DNA from 4 places in the Modestobacter sp. SYSU DS0657 genome. Region 1 is predicted to be linked to each of the others. Evidence: predicted binding sites of a transcription regulator. Region 1 holds the regulator's gene; each other region holds the start of a gene.
What was found. Region 1 encodes LexA, which represses DNA repair genes until DNA is damaged. Its sites were predicted from a motif close to TCGAACANNTGTTCGA; they were not measured.
Positions count from the first base shown of each region.

Region 2: a site for LexA is predicted at 1,619-1,634, ahead of recA (recombinase RecA). Genes of this name have one in related genera too.
Region 3: a site for LexA is predicted at 4,054-4,069, ahead of ACI79A_RS05835 (DUF6504 family protein). Genes of this name have one in related genera too.
Region 4: a site for LexA is predicted at 3,865-3,880, ahead of ACI79A_RS13225 (DUF222 domain-containing protein). Genes of this name have one in related genera too.

Region 1 is NZ_JBJHAG010000009.1:14,119-21,350, reverse strand. It holds gene ACI79A_RS07800 (vitamin B12-dependent ribonucleotide reductase) at 1-1,692, opposite strand, end outside; gene nrdR (transcriptional regulator NrdR) at 1,854-2,363, opposite strand; gene ACI79A_RS07790 (LysM peptidoglycan-binding domain-containing protein) at 2,676-3,218, opposite strand; gene lexA (transcriptional repressor LexA) at 3,466-4,281, shown strand; gene ACI79A_RS07780 (hypothetical protein) at 4,326-5,390, opposite strand; gene ACI79A_RS07775 (phosphatase PAP2 family protein) at 5,362-6,099, opposite strand; gene hflX (GTPase HflX) at 6,265-7,232, opposite strand, start outside.
Region 2 is NZ_JBJHAG010000032.1:36,530-43,761, reverse strand. It holds gene ACI79A_RS17180 (regulatory protein RecX) at 1-450, opposite strand, end outside; gene recA (recombinase RecA) at 459-1,499, opposite strand; gene ACI79A_RS17170 (winged helix-turn-helix transcriptional regulator) at 1,693-2,079, opposite strand; gene ACI79A_RS17165 (NmrA family NAD(P)-binding protein) at 2,187-3,044, shown strand; gene ACI79A_RS17160 (DUF3046 domain-containing protein) at 3,071-3,265, opposite strand; gene ACI79A_RS17155 (MFS transporter) at 3,406-4,671, opposite strand; gene ACI79A_RS17150 (beta-glucosidase) at 4,736-7,232, opposite strand, start outside.
Region 3 is NZ_JBJHAG010000006.1:15,507-22,738, reverse strand. It holds gene ACI79A_RS05860 (glycosyltransferase) at 1-347, opposite strand, end outside; gene ACI79A_RS05855 (carotenoid biosynthesis protein) at 344-1,147, opposite strand; gene ACI79A_RS05850 (phytoene desaturase family protein) at 1,144-2,742, opposite strand; gene ACI79A_RS05845 (GNAT family N-acetyltransferase) at 2,775-3,356, opposite strand; gene ACI79A_RS05840 (YbaK/EbsC family protein) at 3,353-3,874, opposite strand; gene ACI79A_RS05835 (DUF6504 family protein) at 4,161-4,484, shown strand; gene ACI79A_RS05830 (SAV_6107 family HEPN domain-containing protein) at 4,484-4,999, shown strand; gene ACI79A_RS05825 (DNA polymerase III subunit alpha) at 4,996-7,232, shown strand, end outside.
Region 4 is NZ_JBJHAG010000019.1:35,125-42,356, forward strand. It holds gene ACI79A_RS13215 (hypothetical protein) at 34-303, opposite strand; gene ACI79A_RS13220 (M18 family aminopeptidase) at 392-1,681, shown strand; gene ACI79A_RS13225 (DUF222 domain-containing protein) at 1,695-3,860, opposite strand; gene ACI79A_RS13230 (class I SAM-dependent methyltransferase) at 3,976-4,758, shown strand; gene ACI79A_RS13235 (aldo/keto reductase) at 4,808-5,842, shown strand; gene ACI79A_RS13240 (YchJ family protein) at 5,857-6,258, shown strand; gene ACI79A_RS13245 (ABC transporter substrate-binding protein) at 6,380-7,232, shown strand, end outside.

The DNA.
Region 1 (7,232 bases):
GTCGCAGTCCATCATGAAGCCGATGGTGCCGGTGGGCGCCAGCACCGAGGCCTGCGCGTTGCGCCAGCCGTTCTCGGCACCGATGGCCAGGCAGTCCTGCCACTGCTGGGTGGCGACCTTGAGCACGTCGGCGTCGTCGGCACCGACCGGGCGGATCGCGTCGTTCGCCGCGGCGTGCTTGCGCATGACCCGGGCGTGGGCGTCGGCGTTGCGGGCGAAGCCGTCGTAGGCGCCGACGACACCGGCCAGCTCCGCCGAGCGGCGGTAGGCGGTGCCGGTCATGAGCGAGGTGATGGCCGCGGCCAGGGTCTGCCCGCCCCGGGAGTCGTAGGCGTGGCCGGTGGCCATCAGCATCGCGCCCAGGTTGGCGTAGCCGATGCCCAGCTGCCGGTAGGCCCGGGTGGTCTCCCCGATCGGGTCGGTCGGGAAGTCGGCGAAGCAGATCGAGATGTCCATCGCGGTGATGATCAGCTCGACGGCCTTGACGAAGTTCTTCGAGTCGAACGTGCCGTCGTCCTTGAGGAACTTCATGAGGTTCAGCGACGCCAGGTTGCACGAGCTGTTGTCCAGGCTCATGTACTCCGAGCAGGGGTTGGACGCGTTGATCCGCCCGGTCTCCGGGTTGGTGTGCCAGTCGTTGATCGTGTCGTCGTACTGGATGCCCGGGTCGGCGCACTCCCAGGCCGCCTGGGTGACCTTGCCGAACAGCTCGCGGGCGTCGACGGTCTCGATCACCGAGCCGTCGGAGCGGGCCCGCAGGCCGAATTCGGTGCCCTCCTCGACCGCGCGCATGAACTCGTCGTTGACCCGGACCGAGTTGTTGGCGTTCTGGTACTGGACGCTGGTGATGTCCTTGCCGCCGAGGTCCATGTCGTACCCGGCGTCGCGCAGCGCGCGGATCTTGTCCTCCTCGCGCGCCTTGGTCTCGATGAACTCCTCGATGTCGGGGTGGTCGATGTCGAGGACGACCATCTTCGCCGCGCGGCGGGTGGCGCCACCGGACTTGATGGTGCCCGCCGAGGCGTCGGCACCGCGCATGAAGGAGACCGGGCCGGAGGCGGTGCCACCGGAGGAGAGCAGCTCCTTGGAGGAGCGGATCCGGGAGAGGTTCAGGCCGGCACCGGAGCCGCCCTTGAAGATCAGGCCCTCCTCGCGGTACCAGTTCAGGATCGAGTCCATCGTGTCGTCGACCGCGAGGATGAAGCAGGCGCTGACCTGCTGCGGCGAGGCGGTGCCGACGTTGAACCAGACGGGCGAGTTGAAGCTGAAGACCTGGTGCAGCAGCATCCAGGTGAGCTCGTGCTCGAAGATCTCGGCGTCGCCCTCGGAGGCGAAGTAGTCGTGCTCGCGGCCGGCTGCACCGTAGGTGAGCACGACGCGGTCGATCAGCTGGCGGAGGCTCGTCTCGCGCTGGGGGCTGCCGACCGCGCCACGGAAGTACTTGGTGGTGACGATGTTGGTGGCGTTGATGCTCCACTCGGCCGGGAACTCGACGCCGCGCTGCTCGAAGTTGATCGAGCCGTCCCGCCAGTTGGTCATGACGACGTCGCGGCGCTCCCAGACCACCTCGTCGTAGGGGTGCACACCGGCAGTGGTGAAGACGCGCTTGACCTTCAGGCCCTTGCCCCGGGTGGGCGCCTTCGGGCTGCGACGGGTCCGGGTGGTGGCGAGGCGGTCGGCTGTCTCGGTCATCGTGCGAGGGCTCCCTGGTGTTCGTGCTCTGGCGTCGAGCTGAGCGGCGGTGCGGGCGGAGCGGCTGGGGAAGCCGGCGGGTGCCGGAGCCGGGTGGTGCGGTGCGGTCTCCTCGTCGAGACCTGTGTAGTCGGGGGGTGTGACAGTTCGGGGCGGCGCCCTCAGGACCCGGCGGCCGCGCCTGGCGGCCCGTCCTCGGTGGCAGGTGCCCCACCGGCTCGGGCGCGCACGGCGGCCCGCAGCTCGGCGATCTCCTTCTCGAAGTCCGCAGCGGAGCTGAAGCTCCGGTAGACGCTGGCGAAGCGGAGGTAGGCGACCTCGTCCAGGTCGCGCAGCGGGCCCAGGATCGCCAGACCGACCTCGTGGCTGGGGATCTCGGCACACCCGGTGGCGCGGACGGCGTCCTCGACCTGCTGGGCCAGCAGCGCGAGCTGGTGCTCGTCGACCGGACGGCCCTGGCAGGCGCGGCGGACACCGGCGACCACCTTCGCGCGGGTGAACGGCTCGCTCACGCCGCTGCGCTTCACGACGGCGAGGACCGCCTCCTCGACGGTGGTGAACCGCCGCCCGCAGCCGGGGCACGAACGCCGCCGCCGGGTGGTCGCGCCCTCGTCGGTCTCGCGCGAGTCGATGACGCGACTGTCGGGGTTGTGGCAGAAGGGGCAACGCACTGCCGGTCCACCTCCTCCCGAGGTGTCGCGACCGGGATCACCGCGGTGCTGTGACACCGTGGGACACCGGCCCGTGGACCGCTCCTGTGGACTGCTCCGGGGACATCCGGTGGATGGCCCGGGGAGAACGTGTGGAGCGGCTGTGGACGACTTACATCCGTGTAAGCACTAGATGTTGTGGTGGAACCGTACGGCCACCCCTACAGGTGTGCAAGCCCTGTCGTGCGTGTCGTGTTCCGCAGCTGACCCGCCCGCCGCTCGCGCACCCATCCGTCACAGCCCGGGCCCCGGCGACGGGCCCGCCGCACCTCATCAGGGCAGCTCGAGCACCTGACCGGGCTGCAGCACGACGTCCTGGAGGTCGTTGCGATCGAGGATCGCGTCGACCACCGCGCGCCGGTCCTCGTCCGGCGCCAGGTCGCCGGCGATCGACCAGAGCGTGTCGCCGGGCTGGACCACCACCGTGCCGGCGCCGGCCAACTGCAGCGCGGGCTCCCCGTCGGCGACCACCGCGAGCGTGCCCACCGCCACCCCCAGGCCGACCGCCACCGACAGCGCCGCCACCGCGCGCCGGCCGCGGCGGGTGAGTCGCAGCGGCAGCTCCGCCCACTCCCCGGCCGACGGGCACGGAGCGACGGCTCGGGGCGGGCCGCAGTCGCCACCGCGGACGGGCCGCGCGACCGCGCCCCCCGGTGAGGACATCGGCCGCCCACCAGGACGCACCTGCGAGCGGCGGGCCGGGCGGGGCCCGACCCGGCCAGCGGACCCCGCCCGGGCGGTCGGCGCCGGCGAGACCAGCCGGAGCGGCGGGCGGAGCGGGGCGACGGTGGTGTCCGGGTACTCGGCGATGACCATCGGTGCACTCCTCACAGCAGGCACCCTCGGGTGCGACCTCGAACGCCTGTTCGATTCGAACGTCTGTGCGATGTCTACCGCACGGCACCGACAGGAGTGCACCGACACGGCGCGTGTTCGAACACGTGTTTGAACACCCGCCGTCGAGCCGCTACCGTGCGCAGGGAGACCACGACGGCGTCCCACCCCGCCCCGGCAGGCGGGATGCCACCGGGCAGCTGCGCGCGCAGCCGGACGAGGAGGACACATGGCGGTCGACGGCCGGACGGCGGACGAGCGCAAGGGGTCGAGCCGACGCAGGCGCCCGGCCGGGCAGGCGGCGGAGCCCGCAGCGGACACCGGGGGTGCGGCCGTGCGCGAGTTCCCCGACCGCGGCGAGGCCGGCGACGGGCTCACCCAGCGCCAGCGCCGGGTGCTGGAGGTCATCCGCGACTCCATCGAACGCCGGGGCTACCCGCCCTCGGTCCGCGAGATCGGCGAGGCCGTCGGCCTCTCCTCCGCCTCCTCGGTCGCCCACCAGCTCTCGGTGCTCCAGCGCAAGGGCTGGCTGCGCCGCGACCCCAACCGGCCGCGCGCACTGGACGTCCGGCTGCCGGGCGAGCAGGGCGTGACCGCCGGTGCCGACGCCTCGGCGGATGTGCTCGCCGCCGCCGGTGCGGGCAGTGGCGTCGACGAGGCGGGCGCCCCGGCACCCACCTACGTGCCCTTGGTGGGCCGCATCGCCGCCGGTGGCCCGGTGCTGGCGGAGCAGGCCGTCGAAGACGTCTTCCCGCTGCCGCGCGAACTGGTCGGCGAGGGCACGCTGTTCATGCTCAAGGTGACCGGTGACTCGATGGTCGAGGCCGCGATCTGCGACGGCGACTGGGTGGTGGTCCGCCAGCAGCCCACCGCCGAGAACGGCGAGATCGTCGCGGCGATGATCGACGGCGAGGCGACCGTGAAGACCTACAAGCGCCGCGACGGGCACGTGTGGCTGCTGCCGCACAACCCGGCCTACGCGCCGATCCCCGGCGACGACGCCACCGTCCTCGGCCGGGTCGTGACCGTGCTGCGCCGGGTCTGACGCCACCGTCGGCCGCCGGCCGGGTCATTCCCGCCGGCGGCCGGTCACTCCCGCCGGCGGCGGATCTTCCCGCCGATCCAGACGAACACGGTAGCCACCCCGGCCGCGATGATGCCGGCCGTCACCGGGGCGACGCCGGGAGCCGCGGTCACCAGCTCCCCGGTCGGTCCCGCACTGGGAGCCGGATCGATCGGGGTGCTCGTAGCCTGCTCAGCCGGCACCGGAACCAGGGTCACCGGCGCCGGCAGCCCCTCGCTGGTGACCAGCAGGTCGCGGTTGTTCGCCGCGAAGGTGATCGCCTCACCCTGCGGCGAGTCGGGGAGGGCGATCCGGCCCGGCGCGCCGGACAGCGCGCCGGGCACGTCGGAACCGGTCAGCGTCCAGACGTAGGCGTCGGTGTAGGTGCGCAGGGCGATGCGCTGCCCGTCCGCCGACACCGCGCCCCCGGTCACCAGCAGCTGCCCCGCGCGGCCGACCGGCCCGCCCGGCGTGCCGGTCAGGGTGAGGCCCAGCCCGACCACCCGGGTCATCGGCACCGTGGCCCCGTCGGCCAGCGGCGCATCCGGGCGGTACACGCCGGAGGCGCCGAGCACCTCCTTGGTCACCAGGTACGGCGTGCCGTCAGGCGCCAGCAGCAGTGCCTCGGCGTCGTGCGCCCCGTCCGGGTAGGTGAGCCGGGTGAGCGTGGTGCTGCCGTCGGGGCGCAGCCCGATCAGCGCGACGGTCTCCCGGGCGGCGTTGTTGTCCCCGATGTCGGCCAGCCAGACCGTGCCGTCCGCGGCCAGGGCGAGGTCCTCGGGGTCGTACGGGTCGACGCTCCCCGACCGCACCTCCGCGACGGCGCAGGAGGTGTCGAGGACGTAGACCTCCGCCCGGTCACCACCGTCGTTCATCGCCAGGAGCGTCTCCCCGGCGCTGGCCAGGCCGGAGATCTCCGGCAGCCGCGGGTCGGTGATGGTGCAGCGCGTGCTCGGCGCGGCTTCCTCGGCGAGCGCCGCCGATGGCGGCAGGACCGCGAGCAGGACCGCCGCGGGCAGGGCGAGGAGCGCCCCGTCCGCCAGGCAACGGCGGCCGGCGCGGCTACGCGTGCGGCCGGCCCACTCTGGCACGGACCCAGCGTGACACCACGACTGCGTCGAGTGCGTGAACCACGCCCAAGAGCACGATGCCGACGGCCGCTCCCACCACTGCATCGGTGACCCAGTGGAAGTTCAGCGCCACCATGGCCACTCCGGTGGCCACCGGCCCCAGCACGCTGAGCAGCCAGGCCGCCCGCTGCAGGCGGGGCTGCAGGCCGTACTGGACCACCTGCCAGCGGGCCACGCCCCACATCAGCACGGCGTTCGCCACGTGCCCGGACGGGAAGCTCTCCCCGCCCCGGTGGAAGTACGAGCCCGGATAGGCCGGGGCGGTGCGGCCGGTGCCCCACTTGAAGGCGTAGACCGCTGCCGTCAGCAGCGCGAGGGCCAGCAGCACGCGCACCAGCGGGGCCACCGTGCGCTGCCGCCAGAAGAGCCAGCCGACCAGACCGAACAGGACCAGCAGGATGGTGACCCGTCCGCCGGTCTGGGTGAACGCCCACACCGGCCAGTAGGCGGCGGAGTCGCGCAGCCCCCAGGAGCCGACCTGCTCGGAGACCGCCACGTCGAGCCGTTCCAGCCGGCCACCGGCGAGGAGGTCCACGGTGATGCCGGCCGCGACGAGCGCGGAGACCAGCGCCAGCCACCAGGGGGGCCGGCCGATGCTGACCACCCGCGGGGCTCGGGACGCGGGGTCACCGGCGGCGCTGCCGCTCACGCGCACCGCTCCGCTCGCCACGACGTCACGGTACCGGCACCGTGACCTCTCCGTGACCATCTCGGGACAGCACTGCGCGGCGCGACCGGACGAGGTCGCGCCGCGCAGTGGTCGAGCTGGCCACCGGCCCCGGCCGGCGAGTCCGCCGCCCGGGCACCCAGGCGGACGGCGCCACCGGCCGGGCGGTCAGGCGCCGGCGACGGGAGTGGTGAACTCGTCGAGCGCCGCGGCCAGGCCGTCGTCGACCCGTGCGCTGAGCCGGGTGCCGTCGGCCTCGTGCCGCTCCTCGAGCACCTCGCCGTCCCGGTGCACCCGGGCGACCAGGTCACCCCGGTCGTAGGGCAGAAGGACGTCGACGTCGACGTGCGGGTGCGGCAGCCGGGCGGCGACGACGTCGCGCAGCGCCTCGATCCCCTCACCGGTGCGCGCGGATACCCAGGCCGCCCCGGGCAGGGCCTGGCGCAGCGTGAGGACGTCCTCCTCGCTCATCGCGTCGACCTTGTTCACGACGATGAGCTCGGGCACCGCCGAGGCGTCGATCTCGGAGAGCACGGTGTGCACCGCGTTGATCTGCCCGATCGGGTCGGGGTCGGAGCCGTCGACGACGTGCAGCAGCAGGTCGGCGCCGGCCACCTCCTCCAGCGTCGAACGGAACGCGTCGACGAGCTGGTGCGGCAGGTGCCGAACGAACCCCACGGTGTCGGTGAGGGTGTACTCGCGCCCCTCCGGCGTCTGCGCGCGGCGGACCGTCGGGTCCAGCGTCGCGAACAGCGCGTCCTGCACCAGCACCCCGGCGTCGGTGAGCCGGTTGAGCAGGCTGGACTTGCCGGCGTTGGTGTACCCGGCGATCGCCACGCTCGGGACGGCGTTGCGCGACCGGCTCGAGCGCTGGGTCGCGCGCGCCGTCGCCATGCCGGCGATCTCCTTGCGCAGCTTGCTCACCCGCGCGCGGATCCGACGGCGGTCGGTCTCGATCTTCGTCTCACCGGGACCACGGGTACCGATGCCGCCACCGCCGGCGACGCGGCCACCGGCCTGCCGGCTCATCGACTCACCCCAGCCGCGCAGCCGCGGGATCATGTACTGCATCTGGGCGAGCTCGACCTGTGCCTTGCCCTCCCGGCTGGTGGCGTGCTGGGCGAAGATGTCCAGGA
Region 2 (7,232 bases), on a different contig from region 1:
CCGCAGCTCCGCGGCGAGCGCTCGGCGGGCCAACCCTCGGCCCGACTGCCGTGAGCTCACCCATGCGGCGGCGAACGCCGCGTCGTCGATCAGCCCGACCTCGGTGAACCGGTCGAGCACCGCCGCGGCGGCCTCGTCGGGGATGTCGCGCTTGGCCAGCAGGTCGGCGAGCTGCTTGCGGGTCTTCGACGCACCCGTGAGGGCGCGCAGGCAGATCGCGCGGGCAGCCTGCTCCGGGTCGCCCAGATCGTCCTCCGCGTGCCCCGGAGCCTCGTCACTTCCGGAGCGACGGCGCTCGGGTCGGGGGCGCCGCGCACCCCGGTCATCTCCTCCCGACCAGCCACCGGCCGACCGTCCGGAACGACGACGGCCGGCGCGGCGGGTCTCCCCGCCGGCCGGCCGTGCGTGCTCCTCGGCCGGCCCGTCGCTGGCGAACAGCGATTCGGACACGGCGGGGATCAGAAGTCGGCCGGGACGGCGTCCTCGGCCGGGGCGTCCAGCGGCGCACCGATGCCGAGCTTCTCCTTGATCTTCTTCTCGATCTCGTCGGCGAGGTCGGGGTTGTCGCGCAGGAAGTTCCGGGCGTTCTCCTTGCCCTGGCCCAGCTGGTCGCCCTCGTAGGTGTACCAAGCGCCGGACTTGCGGACGAAGCCCTGCTCCACGCCCATGTCGATGAGGCCACCTTCGCGGCTGAAGCCGTGACCCCAGAGCAGGTCGAGCTCGGCCTGCTTGAACGGGGCGGCGACCTTGTTCTTGACGATCTTCACCCGGACCCGGCTGCCGACCGCCTCGGTGCCCTGCTTGAGGGTCTCGATGCGGCGGACGTCGAGACGGACCGAGGCGTAGAACTTCAGCGCCCGGCCACCGGTGGTGACCTCCGGCGAGCCGTAGACCACGCCGACCTTCTCGCGCAGCTGGTTGATGAAGATCGCGGTGGTACCGGAGTTGTTCAGCGCACCGGTGATCTTCCGCAGCGCCTGGCTCATCAGCCGGGCCTGCAGACCGACGTGGCTGTCGCCCATCTCGCCCTCGATCTCGGCGCGGGGCACGAGCGCCGCGACCGAGTCGATGACGATGATGTCGAGCGCGCCGGAGCGGATCAGCATGTCGGCGATCTCGAGCGCCTGCTCACCGGTGTCTGGCTGGCTGACCAGCAGCGCGTCGGTGTCGACACCGATCGCCCGGGCGTACTCGGGGTCGAGCGCGTGCTCGGCGTCGATGAAGGCCGCGATGCCGCCGGCGGCCTGGGCGTTGGCCACCGCGTGCAGGGCGACCGTCGTCTTGCCGGAAGCCTCGGGGCCGTAGACCTCGACGACGCGGCCGCGCGGCAGGCCGCCGATGCCCAGGGCGATGTCGAGCGCGACGGAACCGGTCGGGATGACCTTCATGGCGATCTCGGGCGAGTCGCCGAGACGCATGACCGAGCCCTTGCCGAACTGCTTGTCGATCTGGGCGAGGGCCATGTCGAGGGCCTTGTCGCGGTCCAGGGTTGCTGCCATGGTGGCCACCTTCGGGTGTCGCTGTCTGCGGGTCGTCGCCGACGCTAGGACGGGGGTCTGACACTTTCGCCGGGCCGACCTCATCTGTGGACGAGCACCGGACCTGTGGACACCGTAGGCCGAACAGGTGTTCGAAGCCAGCGACACGCCGCCCGGCCGCCCCACGCGCCCCACCGGCCGGGGTCGGCACCCCTCAGCGGGCGGAGCGCACCTCGTCCGCCGCGGCCCGGGCGGCGTGCACGGCCGGCATCCGTCCCTCGACGAACTCGATGAGCGCCAGCAGGTGCGGCACCAGCTCGACCCCCGCGGCGGTGAGCCGGTACTCCACGTGCGGCGGGATCGACGAGCGCACCTCGCGGTGCACCCAGCCGTCGCGCTCGAGGGTCTGCAGGCTCTGGGCCAGCATCTTCTCGCTGACCCCCTCGATCCGGCGGCGCAGCTCGCCGAACCGGTGCGGGGACTCGGCCAGCGCCGAGAGCGCCAGCAGCGACCACTTCCCGGTGACGTGCTCGAGGGCCTCGCGCGACGTGCAGGCACGCCGGAAGACGTCCGCGACCAGCTGTTCGACCGCCTGCTCCACGGAACCCCTCCCCTCCGGTACCGCCTGCGAGTGTACGGTGCGACCGACCTGCACTAACGATTAGTTAGTGCCCGCCACCCAGCAGCCACCACCCATCGGAGGGCCCCTTGATCACCGTCACCGGAGCCAGTGGCCACCTCGGCCGGCTCGTCGTCCTCGGCCTCCTCGACGCCGGCGTGCCCGCCACCGAGGTCGTCGCCGTCGTGCGCACCCCCGCCAAGGCCGCCGACCTCGCCGACCGCGGCGTGCAGGTCCGCCAGGCCGACTACGCCGACCCGGCCGCCCTGGAGACGGCCCTGCAGGGCACCGACCGGCTGCTGCTGGTCTCCGGCAGCGAGGTGGGGCAACGCGTCGCCCAGCACGGCAACGTGCTGCAGGCGGCGAAGGCGGCCGGCGCGCAGCTGGTCGTCTACACCAGCGCGACGCGGGCCGACGACACCCCGCTGCCGCTGGCCCCCGAGCACATCGCCACCGAGCGGCTCATCGCCGAGGCCGGCATCCCCGCCGTCGTGCTGCGGAACAACTGGTACCTGGAGAACTACGACCAGCAGATCCAGCAGGCGGCCAGCACCGGGGAGCTGACCGGCAGCTCCGGCAGCGGGCGCATCGCCGCCGCCACCCGGGCGGACTACGCGGCCGGTGCGGTCGCCGTGCTCACCGCCGACCGGCCGGAGACCGGCGTGCTGGAACTGGGCGGGGACGAGGCGTTCAGCCTCGCCGACCTCGCCGCCGTCGTCGCGGCGCAGACCGGCCGCGAGGTCGTCTACCGGGACCTCAGCCCCGAGGAGCACCTGCGCACGCTGACCGAGGCGGGGCTGCCCGAGGCCACCGCCGGGTTCGTCGTGGCGCTGGACCAGTCGATCGCCCAGGGCGCGCTGGACACCGGCAGCACCGACCTGCACCGGCTCATCGGCCGGGCCCCGACGACCCTGGAGCAGTACGCCCGCACGGTCCTGGGCTCCTGAGCCGCCGGCGTCCCGCCGGAGCGGCCTCAGCGGTCCTTCGGCGGGACGTCGTACTCCTTGCAGATCTCCAGCCAGACGGTGCGCACCGGCACGCCGGCCTCGATGGCCTCGGCCGCCGTCCGCCCGCCGAGGGCACCGAAGGAGTGGTCGCGCACGACGCTCTGCGACCGCATCGAGCCGAACTGCTGCTCCATCCGGGACCAGAACTCCTGCAGACGCACGGCGAGCACGGTACCCGCCGGCGGCGCCCGGCCTATCCTCGGCGCATGGTCCCGAGCACCGGCTCCCCCACCTGGGACACGATCCTGGAGATCGGGATCGTGTGCGCACTGGTCGCCTGGCTGGTCCTGATGTGGCGCAGCTACCGCAACCGGCGCTGAGCCGCCCACACCACCACCAGCGGGACGACGAGCGCGGCGCTCACCGCCGCCACCAGCCCGAAGCCCCCGCCCGCCAGCAGCGGCCCGCCGACCGCTCCGGCCAGCGCAGCCCCGAGCCCCATCAGCAGGTCGGTGGCCCCCTGCGCGGTCGGGCGCAGTTCGTCGGGGACCGACTCGGTGACCAGGGTCGAGCCGGCCACCAGGCCGCACGACCAGCCGACCCCGAGCAGGAACAGCCCGACGCCGAGCTGCCAGGCGGCGCCCGGCGGGGCGGTGCCGGCCACCAGCGCCGCGAGCAGCAGCAGGGCACCGCCCAGCGCCACGGTCGCCGAACGGCCGAACCGGTCGGCCAGCCAGCCGACCACCGGGGAGAACAGGTACATCCCGGCCACGTGCACGCTGATCACCAGGCCGATGACCCGGAGCGTGGTGCCGTCGGCGTGCTCGCCGCCCGCACCCATGTGCACCGGCGTCATGACCATCAGCCCGACCATCACCGAGTGCGCGACGACGACGGCGGTGACCCCGAGCCGCCCGTCCGGCGTGGCCCAGACCGCGCGCAGGGCACCCATCGCGCCGGCCCGGGGCGCGGGCCCGACGGCGGGCGCGGTCGCCGCGAGGCGCCGGGCCAGCAGCAGGGGGTCGGGCCGCAGCAGGACCAGGACCTTCAGGACGACGGCGACGAACACGACGACCGGTAGCACGAACGCGCCACCGAGCGCGGGCAGGCCCAGGGCCCGGCCGAGGTCGTCCCCGGGGCCGGCCAGGTTCGGCCCGAGCACCGAGCCGATGGTGGTCGCCCAGACGACCAGGGACAGGGCGCGGCCGCGGTGCTCGGGCTCGGCCAGGTCCGCGGCGGCGTACCGCGCCTGCAGGCCGCTGGTCGTGGCCGCACCGAAGAGGAGCAGGCCGGGCAGCAGCAGCGCCAGCGACGAGAGCGCCGCCGCCGCGACGACGACCAGCGCCCCCAGCACGGCGACCCCGTAGCCGAGGGCCAGCCCGGCCCGCCGGCCGGCGCGGTCGCTGACCCGGGCCAGCGGCACGGCGATCAGCGCCGCGCCCAGCACGCTCGCGGTCTGCCCCAGGCCGGCCGCGGCGTCGCTGCCGGCGACCTCGCGGGCGAGCAGGCCGCCGACGGTGATGCCGACGGTCACCCCGAGTCCGCCCAGCGCGACTGCGCCGGACAGGACGGCGACCGTGCGGCGCTGCGCGGCCGCACGGTCCGGGATCGTCGTCGGCACGGTCACGGCGGCGAGTGTGCCGCAGCCGCCGACCCACCGGCGCAGGAGCACCGGCGGGTCGGCGGCACCGTCAGCGGATGCGCACCGAGTCGGTCAGCCGGACGTCGTCCGAGGCCGCACCGACCAGCACCGGGCGGGTGCCGCGAGCACGCTCCCACCGGTCCTTGCGGGCGTTCCACACCGACAGCTGCCGCTCGTCGACCTGGACGGTCACCCACTGACGCTCCCCCGGTGCGAGGGTCACCCGGTCGAAGCCCGCGAGCTGGACCGTCGGAGTGCCCGCGGCCGACCCCGACCCCAGGTAGACCTGCGGCACCTCGGTGCCGGTCACGACCCCGGTGTTGGTGAGCAGGAAGGACACCTCGACGCCGTCGCGACCGGTACGGGTGCGCAGCCGGGAGTAGTCGAACGACGTGTACGACAACCCGTGCCCGAAGGCGAACAGGGGTTCGGTGCCGGTGGCCTGGTACCAGCGGTGGCCGACGTCCGTGCCCTCGGTGTAGGTCTGCTCGTCCGGCACCCCGTCGCCGTCGGTGTCCACGCCCGGGTAGTTGACGGGGTCGCTGACCGGCGTCCGGGCCGGGTCGGCCGGAAAGGTCGTCGGCAGCTTGCCGGCCGGGACGGCGGCACCGGTGAGCAGGTCGACCGTGGCCTCGGCCCCCTCCTGGCCGGGGTACCACATCTGCAGCACGGCGGAGACCTCCGCCAGCCACGGCATCAGCACCGGGTCACCCGTGTTGAGCACGACGACGGTCCGCGGGTTGGCGGCAGCCACCGCGGCGATCACCTCGTCCTGGAAGCCGGGCAGTGCGAGCGACTCCCGGTCCTCCCCCTCGGTGCCCTCGTTGTAGCCGAAGACGACGGCGGTGTGCGCGTCCCGGGCGGCCGCCACGGCCTCGTCGATCCGCTGCTGCCGCAACTGCGGCGTCGTCCAGTGCAACCGCAGCTGGACCGGAGCGTCCGCGGTCGCGGTGCCGCTGACGGTGACGGCGACCTGCTCGCCGGCGGCGAGATCGACGGTCCAGCTGTCGTTGATGAAGCCGTCGGCGGTGGGGATCAGGCTGCCGCCGAGCGCACCGAACCGGTTCTGGGTGGACGCCAGCTGCTCCTCGCCCATCGTGACCTCGGCGCCGGGCCCCGTGGTCTGCAGGTGGAACGTGTACGTGCCGGCCGCGGGGGCGGTGACGGTGACCGCCTCGCCGAACTCCCCGGTGAAGGCCGCGTCGCCGGTGCGGTCCAGCGGGCTGCCGCTGCCCAGCGCGGCGCCGGGCACCAGCTCGCCCTCGAGGTCCTCACCGGTCGCCCACGTGAGGTCGGCACCGGCGGCCTCGAGCACCTCGACCACGCTGTCGACCGCGCCGGCGTCGGGGTTCACCCGGGCGCTGCCACCGCCGCCGATCAACGGGGTGGCCGCCGTGGGACCGACCACGGCCAGGCTGTCCAGCGCCTCGTCGGACAGCGGCAGGGCGCCCTGCTCGTTGCGCAGCAGCACCGCCCCCTCGGTGGCGACCTGCCGGGCCACCGCGGCGTTCTCCTCGACGGCCCGCTCGGGGTCGGCGGTCGCCTCGTCGAGCAGACCGACCTCGTCCATCGCGGTCAGCACGCCGGTGACCGCCCGGTCCAGTGCGGCCCGCACCGGCCGGGGGAGGTCCCGCTCGGTCACCTGGCCGTCGCCGTCGACGTCCTGGGCCAGCTCGGGGAAGGCCGCCGGCCGGGGCATCTCGACGTCCAGCCCGGCCTCCAGCGCGCCGGCCCCGTGGATGGCGAACCAGTCGGTCATGACGAAGCCGTCGAAGCCCCACTCCTCGCGGAGCACCTCGGTGAGCAGTTCGGCGTTCTCGCAGGCCTGCACCGAGTTCACCTGGTTGTAGGCGCACATCACCGCGCCGATGCCGGCGTCGACGACGGCCTCGAAGCCGGCCAGCTCGGTCTCGTGCAGCGTCCTCTCGTCGACGTGGACGTCGATGCCGGCCCGCCCGAGCTCCTGGTTGTTGGCCGCGTAGTGCTTGGCGGTGGCGATGACGCCGTGGTCCTGGATCCCCGCGACCTGCGGTGCGGCCAGGGCGGCGGTCAGCAGCGGGTCCTCGCTGAGCGTCTCGAAGTTGCGGCCGGCGTAGGGGGTGCGGACCAGGTTCATCATCGGCCCGAGCAGCACCTCCATGCCGAGCGCGTCGGCCTCCTGGCCCAGCACCCCGCCGTAGGCGGCGGCCAGCTCCGGGGAGAAGGAGGCGCCGAGCGCCACCGGCGCGGGGAGCGCGGTCGCCGGCTCCGCAGCCCGGACCCCGGAGGGCCCGTCGGCCATGTCGAGGGTCGGGATGCCGAGCCGGGGGACGCCGGCCAGGGCACCGGCGGCCCCGTTGCTGCCCGTCGTCCCGCCGAGCAGGCCGAACTTCTCCGGCACGGTCAGCTGCGCGACGAGCGCGGCGATCCGCCGGCTGTCCGGGTCGTCGTGCCCGTGCCCGTGCCCGTGCCCGTCCTCGTTGCCATGCCCGTTCGCCTGCCCGTTGGCGTGCCCGTGCCCGTCGCCGCCGGGCGCGGCGAGCGCGGGCGAGGCTCCGCTGGTGACG
Region 3 (7,232 bases), on a different contig from region 1:
GCCGCGCCCTGCGCGCAGGCGTTCGACTTGCCCAGCCAGCCCGGCGCGGGCGGGGTCGCGCGGAGCAGGGTGACCCGGTCGTCGGCGGGCACCCGCTCGGCGGTGCCGTCGGTCGACCCGTCGTCGACGACCACCACCGCCAGCTCCGGCACCCCGCGCTGGTCGAGCACCGCGGCCAGGCAGTCGGCGACCTGGTCGGCCTCGTCGCGGACCGGCAGCACGACGGTGACCCGGCGGGCGACCGGCGGGGGGACCGCCGGCGGGCGGCGCAGCAGCCGGGTGTTGACCGCGGCGTGCACGGCGCCGAGCACGGAGAGGCCGGCGCAGGCCCGGACGAGCCGGCTCACCGGCGGGCCTGCACGGCGACGGCGGCGAGCACCGGCAGCGCCAGCAGCACGCCCCACAGCGCGGAGCCCGGCAGGCCGAGCCACCCGGCGTGCGCCAGCGCCCCGCCCAGGGTCATCCAGGCCAGCACCAGCAGCGGCGCGGCGTCGCCGGTGCGGCGGGGGCGCGCGGTGCGCGTGACCAGCAGGTCCAGCAGGGTCATGAGCACCAGCCCGGCCAGCAGCCAGCCGCCCAGGTTGGTCAGCGGCACCGTGTCGATCCCGGGCAGGCCCGGCTCGGGGTGGGCCCAGCGCCAGTAGCCGGCCTGCACCAGCTGCGGGTCGAGGACGACGTCCCAGGCGGCGAAGACGTAGGCGGCCAGCAGCACCCGGACGACCCGGGGGTGCTGGAGCCGTCGGGTCAGCCAGGCGGCCAGCACCCAGCTGGGCCAGGCCATCATCAGCCAGGCCAGCGGTACCAGGAACGGCACCCCGAGCAGGGTCGGCCCCAGCACGTCGCTGTAGGCGTACTCGCCGTAGGGGAAGCCGGTGGCCAGCCCGAGCGCCTCGAACAGCACCGCCACGGCGCCCACGAGCACCAGCACGCCCAGCCCGGTGCGCCAGCCGCGGCTCACCGTCGCCGCGCTGACCGAGACCCCGGTCCCCAGGAGCACGATCGTCCAGCTGATCGCGTCGCGGGCGTCGCCGTCGGTGAGCGGGTAGGCGATCGCGGTGGCGACCACGCCGGCCGCCAGCGCCCAGGGCAGCCAGGGCACCGGCGCCCGGTCAGCGGCCGGGGACGTGCGGGTGGCCGTGCCGGTCACCGCCGCGCACCCCGCAGGCGTGCCGTGGCGAGGGTGCGCAGCCGGGCGGCCGGCCGCCGGTCGGCGAGCACCACCCGGGCGGCGGTGCGCCCGGAGTTCCCGGAGACCCCGCCGCCGGGGTGGGTGGAGGCCCCGGCGAGGTAGAGCCCGGCCAGGCCCGGCACCCGGTGCCCGGAGAGCGCGGGGGTGGGGCGGAAGCCGAACATGCTCGCCAGGCCCATCTCCACGTGCATGACGTTGCCACGCAGCAGGGACAGTTCCTGCTCCAGCTTCAACGGCGTCTGCACGTACAGCCGCTGTACCGAGTCGGCGAAGCCCGGGGCGTACCGGTCGACCGCGGCGATGAGCTGCTGGGCGGCCCGGTCGGCGATCTTGTCCCAGTCCGACCCGTCGGCGAGCTCGTAGGGGTACCACTGCCCCCAGATGGTCACCACGTGCTGGCCGGGCGGGGCCAGCGTCGGGTCGCTCGCGGAGAAGGACATCGCCAGCGGTACCGGTTCCCGGGGCAGTTCGCCGGCCAGCCAGTCGCCGTGCGCGCGGGCGAGCTGGGCCCGGTCGGTGCACAGCAGTTGCAGTCCCTGCAACGCCTCGTCGCCTGCGCCGGGGTAGCGGGGGAGGGCGTCGGTCTGCGCGCGCAGGACCAGGCCGAAGCCGTTGCCCACCGGTGGCTCGGCGGCGGCCAGCGCCGGCGGTGCGTCGTCCCCGGCGAGGGCCTTGGTGGCCAGCACGTGGCAGGCGGCGACGACCGTGTCGGCCCGGATCCGCCGGCCCGACTCGGTCAGCACACCGGTCACCCGGCCGTCGTCGACCAGCAGCCGGGTCGCGCCGTCGCCGAGGGTGACCCGCCCGCCGTCGGCGGCCAGCCGTGCGGCCAGCGCCTCGGTGAGCCCGCCGGAGCCGCCCACCGGGTGCCCCGGCGGGACGTCGTGCAGCAGCGCGACCCACGCGACCATCGCCGCCGTGCCCGGCTCGGACATCGGGGGCCCGGACTGGGCGCCGAACCAGGCCAGCGCCGCCTTGAGCCGCTCGCTGGTGAACCACCGGTCCAGCAGGGCGTCGCCGGAGCCGAGGAAGTCGGTGGCGATCTCCCCGCCCGGGGTGCGCGGCTGGCCGCGCCGCGGCGCGCCGACCGGCCAGAGGTGCCGGACCAGCCGGCTCATCGCCGGGCGGTCGCCGAACGCCTTGACGACGGCGGCGCTGCGTGGCCCCCAGACCTCGACGAACCGGCGGTAGGCGGCGGCGTCGGCATCCCCGCAGGCCGCCGCGATCGAGGCGCAGGTGGCGTCCAGGTCGACGGAGAACACCAGGGGACGGCCGTCGGGACCCGGGTCACCGGGCACCGGGGCGGGGGCGAAACCCCACGGGTCGCAGTCGACGTAGCGCAGCCCGAAGCGCTCGAGCTCGAGCTCCTCGACCACGCCGCTGTGCCGGATGATCACGTGCGCGCTGGACCCGCGGTCGACCCGCACCCCGGGCCAGCGCTCGACGGTGGAGACCGCGCCGCCGAGCACCTCGTCGCGCTCCACCACCTCCACGCGGAGGCCGGCGCGGGCCAGGTGGCAGGCGGCGACCAGGCCGTTGTGCCCGGAGCCGATGACGACGGCGTCGACGGCGCTGTCGGTGCTGATCAGGCCCTCCGGGCAGCCGGGGTGAGCGGGAGGCGGGCGCCGAGGATGGCGAAGGGCCGGGAGTCGCCCGGGAAGTGGTAGCCGCGGGCCAGGTCGACGAAGCCGTCGGCGTGGTAGAGCCGGAACGCCTTGGTGTCGGTGTCCGGGGTGCTCAGCAGCGCGGCCGGGTAGGGCAGGCCGGCCACCAGCGCGTGCAGCAGCTGGCGGCCGATGCCCCGGCTCTGGTGCTCGGGCAGCACGTGCAGCTCGCACACCTCGAAGGCACCGGGCAGCCACTGCTTGGCGGTGCGCCGGTCCAGCGCGTTGCGCACCTGGTCGTGCCACCACTGGCCCGGCTCGACCAGGTAGCCGTAGCCGAAGCCGACCAGCTGCTCGGCGGTGTCGTCACCCTCGGCGAACGCGCCGACGGCGCGGAAGCCGGGGCGCTCGGTGTGCTGGACGGCGTAGCCGTAGCGGCCGGCGACGACGGACTCGCCGTAGCCCATCGCGGCGCCGTAGACGGCCAGCGCCTCGTGCAGGTGCTCGCGCAGCCAGCCGGCCGGGAGCTCGGTGACCCGGGTGGCGGGGGTGGTGCCGGTCATCGGAGGCCCTCCTGGGGGACCGCGGGCCCGGGGCCGACCTCGGCGGCCGTGCCGGCGGTGAGCTGCAGCAGCTCGTCGTAGGTGGTGGGGAAGACGGCGTGCGGGTGGCCGGCCGCGGCCCACACCGTGGAGTACCGGGCGAGCTCGACGTCGACCAGGGTGCCGATCGGCGCGGGGTGCCCGACCGGGGCGACCCCGCCGATGGCCTGCCCGGTGTGCTCGCGGACGAACGCCGGGGTCGCCCGGGCGAGCGACGGCACGCCGAGCAGATCGGCCACCAGCGCCTCGTCGACCCGGTGCGCCCCGCTGGTCAGCACCAGCACCGGGTGCCCGCCGGCGTCGAACACCAGGCTGTTGGCGATCGCGCCGACCGGGACGTCGAGCGCGGCGGCGGCGGCCGCGGCCGTGCGGGCGCTGTCGGGCAGCAGGCGGACCTCGCCCGGGGCGCCGGCGGCGCGCAGCGCTCGCACGACCTCGGCGACCCGGGGGTGGTGCGGGGTCTCCTCCGCTGCGGTCATGCCGGCGATCCTCCCACCGCCGGCCGGGACGTGCGCCACCGGTGATCAGCCGGCGGTGGCTGCCCGCGTAGGCCGGCCGATCGGGTGCGCCACTCGAGTGCAGCCGCTGTAACGACACGGACAGGACACGCCCGCTCCGGCTTGACGCCCCTCGACGGGTCCGGTCTACTCATCGGTGTTCGAACACGTGTTCGAACACCGGTCGCACACCCTGTCCGGCGCCCTCCGGGGCGCTTCCCCGCCGGGCAGGTGCGGGGCCGGTGGGGGCGAGAGGCGGGAGTCTGTCATGAGCCGGGTGCTCGTCGGGGCCGGTGGCCGCGTCGGTGAAGAGGTCCAGGTCGAGCGGGGAGCCGAGGGGCCGGCGCAGTTCTGGCGCGGTTCGACCCGCTACGTGGTGGGGGAGCTGCTCGACTCCTGGGTGGAGACCTCCCCCTGGTGGCAGACCGGCACCGGGCCGGGGGGCGCGTCGGCGGAGCTGGTGGCCACCCGTCAGGTGTGGCGGGTGGAGGCGGTCCGGGCCGGCCGGTCCCGGATGAGCTTCGCCGGGGTGTTCGACCTGTCCTGGGAGCCTGCGGACAACCAGTGGCTGCTCGTCCGGGTGCACGACTGATGGGCGCCGCCCGGGCCCTCCCGGCCGCCGCCGACGGGCAGCTCCCGTTGCTCCCGCCGCTGCCGGCCGCCGCCGCCCAGTTGCTCGGCCAGGCCCACCGCGGGCTGGCCGAGGCTGCCAGCAGCCCCGATGCGGCCTGGCGGTACGCGACCGCCCACCTGGCCGCCCTGCGTGCCGCGGCGGCCGTGCTGGCCGCCCGCACCCGGCCCGAGGCCGGGCGGCGCCGTCCGCGCAGCGCCTGGGTGCTGATCGGTCAGGTCGCCCCCGAGCTGACGGAGTGGGCGGCGTTCTTCGCCGCCGGGGCGGCCAAGCGCGCCGCCGCCGAGGCGGGGCTTTCGCACGCGGTCACCGAACGGGAGGCCGACGACCTCGTCCGGGACGTCGGCACGTTCCTCGGCGTCGTCGAGACCACGATCAGCCGCCCGGCACCGGCGGCGCCCGCACGCCTGCGCGCGGTCGACCCCGGCTCCCGCCGGCGCGGCCCGGGTCGTCCCGGCTCAGGCCCCGCCTCGTGAGCGACCCCTTCGTCCACCTGCACGTCGCCTCCGGGTACTCGATGCGCCACGGCGCCAACCACCCGGCCGACCTGGTGGCCCGGGCCGCCGAGCACGGCATGGGGGCGCTCGCGCTGACCGACCGCGACGGCCTCTACGGCGCGGTCAAGTTCGCGCTGGCCTGCCGGTCGGCCGGCATCCGGCCGCTGTTCGGCGTCGACCTCGCCGTCGACCCCGTCGCCGGCGGCGAGCCGGGGGAGACCGGGCGGGTCCGCTCGGCGGAGCTGCACCGGGCGCAGCACCCCGCGGGCCGCCGGTCGCCGGCCCGCGGCGGAGCCAGCGTCGACCCCCGGCTGCCCCGGGTCACCTTCCTGGCCCGCGACGGCGCCGGCTGGCGCTCGCTGTGCCGGCTGACCAGCGCCACCCACCTGGGCGGCACCCGCGGCGAACCGGTCAGCTCGCTGGCCCTGGCCGGGGAGCACGCCGCGGGGCTGCTGGCGGTGCTCGGCCCCGACTCGTCGGTGGGCCGGGCCCTGGCCGCCGGCAACGCCGACCTCGCCCGCGCCCGGCTGGCCGCCTGGCGCGCGGTCCTCGACGGCGGGGAGGGTGGCGGAGGGCTGGTGCTCGAGGTCGTGCACCACCGCGGCCGGGGCGACCGGGCGCGCGCCCAGGCGATGCTGCGGCTGGCGGCCGAGACCGGCGTGCCGGCGGTGCTCACCAACGCGGTGCGCTACGTCGACGCGCTCGACGCCCCCACCGCCGACGTCCTCGACGCCGCCCGCCGGCTGGTCCCGCTGGGGCAGCGGCACGTCGACCGGCGGACCGCCGAGGGCTACCTGAAGTCGGGCAAGGAGATGGCCGAGCTCGCCGCGGAGCTGGCCGGGCCCGACCGGGACGCGGCGCTGCGGCTGCTGGAGACCACCGCCCGGGTCGCCGAGCAGTGCGCCGTCGACGTCCGCGCCGACCTGGGGATCGGCAGCGTCCGCTACCCCGAGCTCGACGTGGTCACCACCGCCGCCGAGCGGGGGATGGGCCCCTCGCAGGTGCTGCGGGCCCGCTGCGAGGCGGGCTTCGGCCGGCGGGCGATGACCCCCACCGCTGCGGTGCGCGAGCGGCTGGCCGACGAGCTGGCGGTGATCGACTCCCTCGGCTACCCCTCCTACTTCCTCACCGTCGCCGACGTGGTCGCCCTGATCAAGGGCCTGCGGGTGCGGGCGGCGGCCCGGGGATCGGGCGCCGGCAGCCTGGTCACCTACCTGCTGGGCATCTCCGACGTCGACCCGATCCGCTACGGCCTGCTGATGGAGCGCTTCCTCTCCCCGCTGCGCCACCAGCTGCCCGACATCGACATCGACGTGGAGTCCGCCCGGCGGATGGAGGTCTACGACGCGGTGATCGAGCGCTTCGGCGCCGACCGGGTCAGCTGCATCTCGATGATGGACACCTACCGGGTGCGGCACGCCATCCGCGACGTCGGGGCAGCCCTCGGGCTGCCCCCGGCCGAGATCGACGCGGTGGCCAAGGCGTTCCCGCACATCCGGGCCGACCAGGTGCACGCGGCGCTGCGCGACCTGCCGGAGCTGCGGGCCAGCCGGCTGGGCTCCAAGCGGTCGGGCGGCTCCGGCGATCTCGACCTGCTCTTCGACCTGGTCGCCCGGCTCGACGGGCTGCCCCGGCACATCGCCCTGCACCCGTGCGGGGTGCTGCTGTCCGACGCCACGCTGCTGGACCGCACCCCGGTGGAGAGCAGCTACCTGGGCTACCCGATGAGCCAGTTCGACAAGGACGACGTCGAGGAGCTCGGGCTGCTCAAGCTCGACCTGCTGGGCATCCGGATGCAGTCGGCGATCGCCCACGCGATGGACGAGGTGGCCCGGGTCGACGGGCAGCAGGTCGACATCGACGCCGTCCCGCGCGACGACCCGGCCACCTTCGAGCTGATCCGCAGCACCCGGACGCTGGGGATGTTCCAGATCGAGTCCCCCGGGCAGCGGGAGCTGGTCGGCAAGTTCGCACCCGCCACCTTCGAGGACCTCATCGTCGACATCTCGCTGTTCCGGCCCGGCCCGGTCAAGAGCGACATGGTCACCCCGTTCCTGCTGGCCCGGAACGGCTGGCGCGACCCGGAGTACCTGCACCCCGCGCTGAAGCCTGCGCTGGAGCAGACCGCCGGGGTGGTGGTCTTCCACGAGCAGGTGCTGATGGTCGTCGCGGCGATGACCGGCTGCTCGCTGGCCGAGGCCGACGAGGTGCG
Region 4 (7,232 bases), on a different contig from region 1:
GCTCCGCAGCATCTCACCGCTGACGGCGGCGGGTCACTCCTCGGCCATCGCCGGCAGGTAGTCCTCGTAGCTGGCGATGACGTCCTCCAGCTCGATGACGTCGGGGAAGTCGGCGACGTCCTGGTGCCGGCGGAGGAACCGCACCGTGCGCAGCACGACGTCCTCCTCGTCGTCGGTGCCCAGCCGGTCGAGCGCCTCGGGGGTGAGCGTGAACCAGGTGGTCACGTCGTCGGCCTCGGTGGCCTGCACGACCACGTACTCGCGCTCGCCCTGTGCCCTGATCTCGATGTCGTCGTCCGCCACGGGGGACCCCCTACCCGCGTCGGCTGCGGGAAACGCAGGTCAGGCGGGCGCGGGTGGGCACCGCGGGTGCTGGGGGAGGATGGGCGTCATGCCGGAGACCCCGACCGACGACCTCTCCCTCGGCGACGACCTGCGCGCCTTCATCGACGCCTCCCCCTCCCCGGGGCACGCGGTGGCCGAGATGGTCCGCCGGCTGGTCGAGGCCGGGTTCACCGAGCTGGTCGAGACCGACAGCTGGCAGCTCTCCCCGGGCGGGGCGCACTTCGTCGTCCGGCGGGGCGGCAGCCTGATCGCCTTCCGGCTGGGGACCGGACCGCTCGCGGAGAGCGGGATGCGACTGGTCGGCGCGCACACCGACTCCCCGACGTTCCGGGTGCGGCCGCACTCCGACGTCCGCCAGGCCGGGTACCGGCTGGTGGGCGTCGAGCCGTACGGCGGCGGGCTGTGGCACACCTGGCTCGACCGCGAGCTGACCGTCGCCGGCCGCGTGGCCCTGCGCGGAGGCGCGGAGGCACTGGTCGAGCTGCCGGGGGCACCGCTGCGGCTGCCGTCGCTCGCGATCCACCTGGACCGCAGCGTGCGGGAGGGGCTCACCCTCGATCCGCAGCGGCACCTGGTCCCGGTGTGGGACCGCGACCTGGGCACCGAGCCGGGGCTGCGCGAGGCGGTCGCGGCAGCGGCCGGGGTGGGGGTGGACGACGTCGTCGGGCACGACCTGGTGCTGGCCGACACCCAGCCGGCGGCCCGGACCGGCGCCGACGGCAGCTGGGTGGCCGCGCCGCGGCTGGACGACCTGGCCTGCTGCCACTCCGGGCTGACCGCGCTGATCGGCGCGCCGGCCGGTGAGCGCACGCAGCTGCTGGTCTGCAACGACCACGAGGAGGTGGGCAGCGGATCGATGTCCGGGGCGCGGGGCAGTTTCCTGGAGGACGTCGTCGACCGGCTGGTGGCCGCCACCGACCCGGGGAACGCCCAGGCCGTCCACCGGACGATCGCCCGGTCGGTGCTGGTCAGCGCGGACATGGCGCACGCCGTGCACCCGACCCGCGGCGAGCGGCACGAGTCGGCGCACACCCCGCAGCTGGGTGGCGGGCCGGTGCTGAAGGTGAACGCCAACCAGGCGTACGCGACCGACGGGGTGGGCGGCGCGTGGTTCGCCGAGCGCTGCGCCTCGGCGTCGGTGCCGGTGCAGTGGTTCGTCAGCCGCGCCGACCTGCCGTGCGGCAGCACCATCGGCCCGCTGACCGCGACCCGGCTGGGCATCGCCACGGTGGACGTCGGCGCGCCGATGCTGGCGATGCACTCGGCACGTGAGCTGGCCAGCGCCCGGGACGTCCCGCTGATGGTCGCGGCGCTCACCGCCTGCTTCACCGACTGACGCCGCCGGCCCCTCAGTACGGCGGTGGGGTGGTGACGGCGGTCAGGCCGGTGGGCGTGGTGACGGTGAGCGCACCATCGGCGGCCAGCTCGTGCCGCCAGCCGGGCGCCTGGGGCTTGCCGCGGTGGTTGGTGGTGCAGTAGCCGGTCAGGTTGGTCGCGCTGGTCGGGCCGTCGGGGTACGGGACGTCGTGGTCGAGCTCGCCGCCGCGGGGCACCCTGCGGCGACAGCCGGGGAACCGGCAGCGGCGGTCGCGGGCGCGGACGAACCGGTCCAGCTCAGCGCCCGGCCGGTAGCCGGCGGTGGGGCCCGGTGGGCGCAGGCCGGGCCGTCCGGACAGGTCGTGGGTGCACTCCGCCGGGCGGCGCCGGCAGGCAGGTGCGTCGCAGGAGGCGGCGCGGCGCAGCTCGGGGAGGCCGGCCAGCCCGAGGAAGGCGCCGGTCAGCGCATCAGCCAGCACGAGCCGCGGCCGGTCGGCGAGGCCGCCCCCGCCCGTCCGGGTCAGCAGGTCGGCCAGCAGAGCCCGCTGCCCGCTGCTCGCCGCCTCCAGCGCGGCCAGGGCGTCGGCGGCGGCGCCGACCTGCCCGGTCCGACCGTGCTGCCAGGCGGCTTCGTCGGCGGCGTCGGCGCGGCAGGCGTCGGCGACCGCTCGACGGGCGTGGCCGAGGACCTCCTGCGTCGTGCGCAGGGCAGCACCCGCCCGCTCCACGGCACGGTCGGCCGTCGACCACCAGCCCTCCCCGGGCAGTGGCGCGGTGCCCTCGGGACCCAGCGTCGGTGGTTCGGGGGCGGATGGTGGTCGCTCCGCGCCGTCGGGTGAGGCGTCCCGAGCGGGCTCCTCAGCCCAGCGGGCGAGCACCCGACGCTCGAACTCGGCCCACCCGGGGTCCGGCCAGAACTCCTCGGACCCCCCGCCCGGCGGCCGGTCGCGGTCGGGGCTGAGCGTGACGGTCGGGGGCCCGCCGTCCGGGGCGGGGGCAGGGGGAGCGGCAGGGGCAGGGGGAGCGGCGGGGGCAAGGGCAGCGGCAGGGGCAGAGGCAGAGGCAGAGGCAGAGGCAGAGGCAGGGGACGCGTCGGCGGCGTCGGCGGAGGGGTCGATCGCGTCGGAGTCGGCTGTGGCGGCGTCGGCGGAGGGGTCGATCGCGTCGGAGTCGGCTGTGGCGGCGTCGGCGGAGGGGTCGATCGCGTCGGCGGCGGCGGCGGCGTCGGCGGAGGGGTCGATCGCGTCGGAGTCGGCTGTGGCGGCGTCGGCGGGCGCAGCGGCGCTGCCGGACAGGGCGCGCAGCAGGGCGCGGACCACCTCGGCCGGGACGACCTGGCCGTCGACCTCACCGGGCGCGTCACCGCCGAGCATCGTGGCGACGGACGCCACGACGTGCAGCGACACCTGGACCGGCGGCATGTTCCGCTCGCCGGGGCGCAGCACAAGGTCGAGCAGGCAGTCGGCCATCTTCTGCCCGCGGGTGCGCTGGTCGCCCGGTTCGTCGAGCGCGTCCGCGTACGCACCCAGCGCCCGGAGGAGCGCGTGCGCCTCGGGAACGGTGAGCAGCGCGGCGATCTCAGCGGTGCCGTCGGTGCGGCCCGACCGCAGGTGCACGCCGCGCTCGGCGATCGCGCGGGAGAGCCTGCGGGCGGCGGCCCGGGCGTCGCGCCGGAGGACCTCGCGCCGCGCCTTGGCGCCGAGCTGCGCCGGCGTCGTCACCCGCCCGGCGGCCCACTGCAGCAGTGCCGCCTCGACGTCGGCGCGCACCGCGTCGTCCTCGATCGGGGCGACCTTGTCCAGCAGCGGCCACAGGTGCCCGGGATGCAGTGCGCCGGCCTCCAGCGCGTCCAGCGTCCGGGGCAGCCGGTGCACCAGCGTCAGCGACCGCTCGAGCAGCGACTCCGCCGCCTCGGCGCTGATCGACAGCGCCACGACGAGCTCCTGCGCGGCCCACTCGCTCACCGGCCGGAGCACCTCGGCCCGGGCAGCCCAGCGCTCGGCGCTCATCGAGCCCGGCTCACCCTGGGGCCGGTCGACCGAGGCGGGCCGCGACGCGGCGAACTCGGCCACCGCACGGGCGCGCCGGGCGGTCTGGCGCGCGATCTCCCGGTCCGCGGCCTGCACTGCGCCGAGCGGCCCCGCCGCGAGCCCGACCGGCGGGGCGGCGCGGATCCGCTCCTCGGTCGTCACGTCCACGTGTTCGATCATACGTTCGAAGAACGGTCGCGACAAGCCCGTGAGCAGCACGGATGCGGCTGCGCCGACAGCGAAAACCGACCCGGTCCGCACTCCGACGGGTCACCATCTCCCCATGGACGGACAGTTCGCCGGCTCGACGGCCGAGGCCTACGCACACCACCGCAGGGACGTACCGGGCGAGGTGCTGGACCAGCTGGTCGCCCACCTGGGGCTGGCCGCCACGGACCGGGCCATCGACCTCGGCGCCGGCACCGGGCAGGTCGCCATCGGTCTGGCCGCGCGGCTCGGGGGCGTGCTCGCCCTGGACCCGGAGCCGGACATGCTGGTCCAGCTCCGCCGCCGCCTCGCGGCCGGAGGGACGGCGAACGTGGTGTGCGCACTGGCCGCCGACCACGACCTACCGGGCCTCGCCGGCGTGGTCGGCACGAACTGGGGGCTGCTCACCGTGGCCAACGCCCTGCACTGGATGGACGCCGCCGCCGTCTTCTCCACCGCCCGGCCACTCCTGCGGCCCGGTGGGGGCATCGCCGTCATCACCCACGGCACCCCCCTGTGGCTCGGCGAGCAGGACTGGGCACGAGCCCTACGCGCTCTGCTGGAGCGCCGATTCGGCCCGGCCCCGGGCACCTGCGGCACCGACGCGGAGGCGCTCGCGGAGCGGCGGGCGCTGCTGAGCCGGGCGGGCTTCTCCGACGTCGAGGTGCTGCACCACCGCTACGCGGCCCCGGTGGACGCCGATCACGTGCTCGGCAACCTCGCGTCGGCGATGTCCCCGGGCCAGCTTCCGCCCGAGCGCAGGCGGGAGCTCGAGGAGGACGTCCGCACCGCGCTGGCGCCGCACGCCGGGTCGATGGTCGAGGAGGCCCCGGTCACCGTGCTGGTGGGGCGCAGCTGACCACCCACCCCTGACCACCCGGAGCGCGCCCTGCGGCACACTCTCCGTCGTGCTCACCGAGGACCGGCAGGACTCGTCGTGGCGTCCCGCGCCCGACCGTTACGAGCAGACCCAGTACCGGCGGGCCGGGCGCAGCGGCGTGCTGCTGCCGCCGGTCTCGCTGGGCCTGTGGCAGAACTTCGGCGCCGACCGGCCGCTGGAGACCGCCCGGGCGATCCTGCGACGGGCCTTCGACCTCGGCGTCACGCACATCGACCTGGCCAACAACTACGGCCCGCCCTACGGCGCCGCGGAGACCACCTTCGGCCAGGTGCTGCGCAGCGACCTGGCGCCGTACCGGGACGAGCTCTTCATCGCCACGAAGGCCGGCTACGACATGTGGCCGGGCCCCTACGGCGACGGCGGGTCGCGCAAGTACCTGCTGGCCAGCCTCGACCAGTCGTTGCGCCGCACGGGCCTGGAGTACGTCGACGTCTTCTACCACCACCGCCGCGACCCGGAGACGCCGCTGGTGGAGACGATGGGCGCGCTGGACGCCGCCGTCCGCGCCGGCAAGGCGCTCTACGTGGGCCTGTCCAACTACGACCCGGCCGACCTGCGCGAGGCCGCCGGGATCCTCGCCGACCTGGGTACCCCGGTGCTGCTGCTCCAGCCGCGCTACTCGATGTTCGACCGGCGCCCGGAGGGCGAGCTGCTCGACACCGCCGCCGAGGTCGGCGCGGGGGTGGCGGTGTTCTCCCCGCTCGCGCAGGGCCGGCTCACCGACCGGTACCTCGGCGGCATCCCGGAGGGCTCCCGGGCCACCCGCAGCGCCTACCTCTCCACCGACGACGTCACCGACGACCTGGTCGCCCGTGCCCGGGCACTGGACGCCATCGCCAACGCGCGCGGGCAGAGCCTGGCCCAGCTCGCGCTGCGCTGGGCGGTCCGCGACGAGCGGGTCACCACCGCGCTGATCGGCGCGAGCAGCGTCGCCCAGCTGGAGGCGAACCTCGCCGCCACCGCCGGCCCCGACCTCACCGACGACGAGCTGGCGGCGGTGGAGGAGCACATCGCCGCCGCCGGGTCGACGCTGCAGGTCTGAGCCGGGTCCGGGCCGTGGCACCCCGACGCTGCCCGTGCGGCTCCGGTCTGCCGTACGCCGAGTGCTGCGGCCGGCTGCACGAGGGCCTGCGGCAGGAGGGCACCACCAGCGCGGCGACCGCCGAGCAGCTCATGCGCTCCCGGTACAGCGCCTTCGCCGTCGGCGACCCGGCGTACCTGCTGGCCACCTGGCACTCCAGCACCCGCCCGCGCTCGCTCGAGCTCGACCCAGAGGTCCGCTGGACCGGCCTGGAGGTGCTCCGCACCACCGGTGGTGCGCTGTTCGCCACCGAGGGGACGGTGGAGTTCCGCGCCTCGTACGTCGTCGACGGCGCGGCCGGCAGCCAGCACGAGGCCAGCCGGTTCACCCGGGAGGACGGCGCCTGGCGGTACCTGGACGGCGTCGCCCTGCCCTGAGGGCGCCGCCGGCACTGTTCACCTGCGCGACGTCTGCGGGTTTGTTGCGAACGCCTCGCAACAGCTAGGTTCTTGCGAGCAGTTCGCAGCAAGCCCCGACCATCCGCTGAACGGAGCCCTCGTGCGCTCGCGCGTCCCCCTCGTCCTCCTCGCCGGCGCCATCCTGACCGGGTGCACCGCGCCCGGCGGCGGCGACGCCACGGCGGCCGCCGAGAGCACCGGCCGGCTGGTCCTGGCCGACGCCTACGAGCCCGAGTCGTTCAACCCGGTCGCCGGGCACGGCGAGACCGGGTACTCCCGCGTCTACGACGGCCTGGTCCGCCTGGCCGGCGGCGGGGAGGGCATCCCGGAGCTGGAGCCGGCGCTGGCCACCGAACTGCCGCAGGGCAACGACGACGCCACCGAGTGGACGGTCCCGCTCCGCGAGGGTGTCACCTTCAGCGACGGGACGACGTTCGACGCCGAGGACGTCGTCGCCACCTACCAGGCCGTGCTCGACCCGGCGTCGGCCTCCCCGATCGCCAGCAACTACGCGATGGTGGAGAGCGTCGAAGCGGTCGACCCGCAGACCGTGGTCTTCCGGCTGGCCTACTCCTACGTGCCCTTCCCCTCCAAGCTGCTGCTGGGCATCGCCCCGGCCGAGGCGCTGGCCAGCCCCGGCCCGGCCGAGGAGTCGGAGCTGAACACCGCCCCGGTCGGCACCGGCCCGTTCGTGCTCACCGAGCGGCGCGGCGACCGGACGGTCTTCCAGGCCAACCCCGACCACTGGGACGGTGCCCCCGAGGTCGACGAGCTGGTCGTGGTCTACGTGCCCGACGACAACACCCGCGCCCAGCGGATGGCCTCCGGAGAGTTCGACGGGACGACGCTGCCCCCGCTGCTGGCCGACACCCTCGCCGACGAGGACGACCTCACCGTGGTCGGCCACCCCTCCGCCGACTGGCGCGCGGTGTCGATGCCGGCCGGCAACCCGG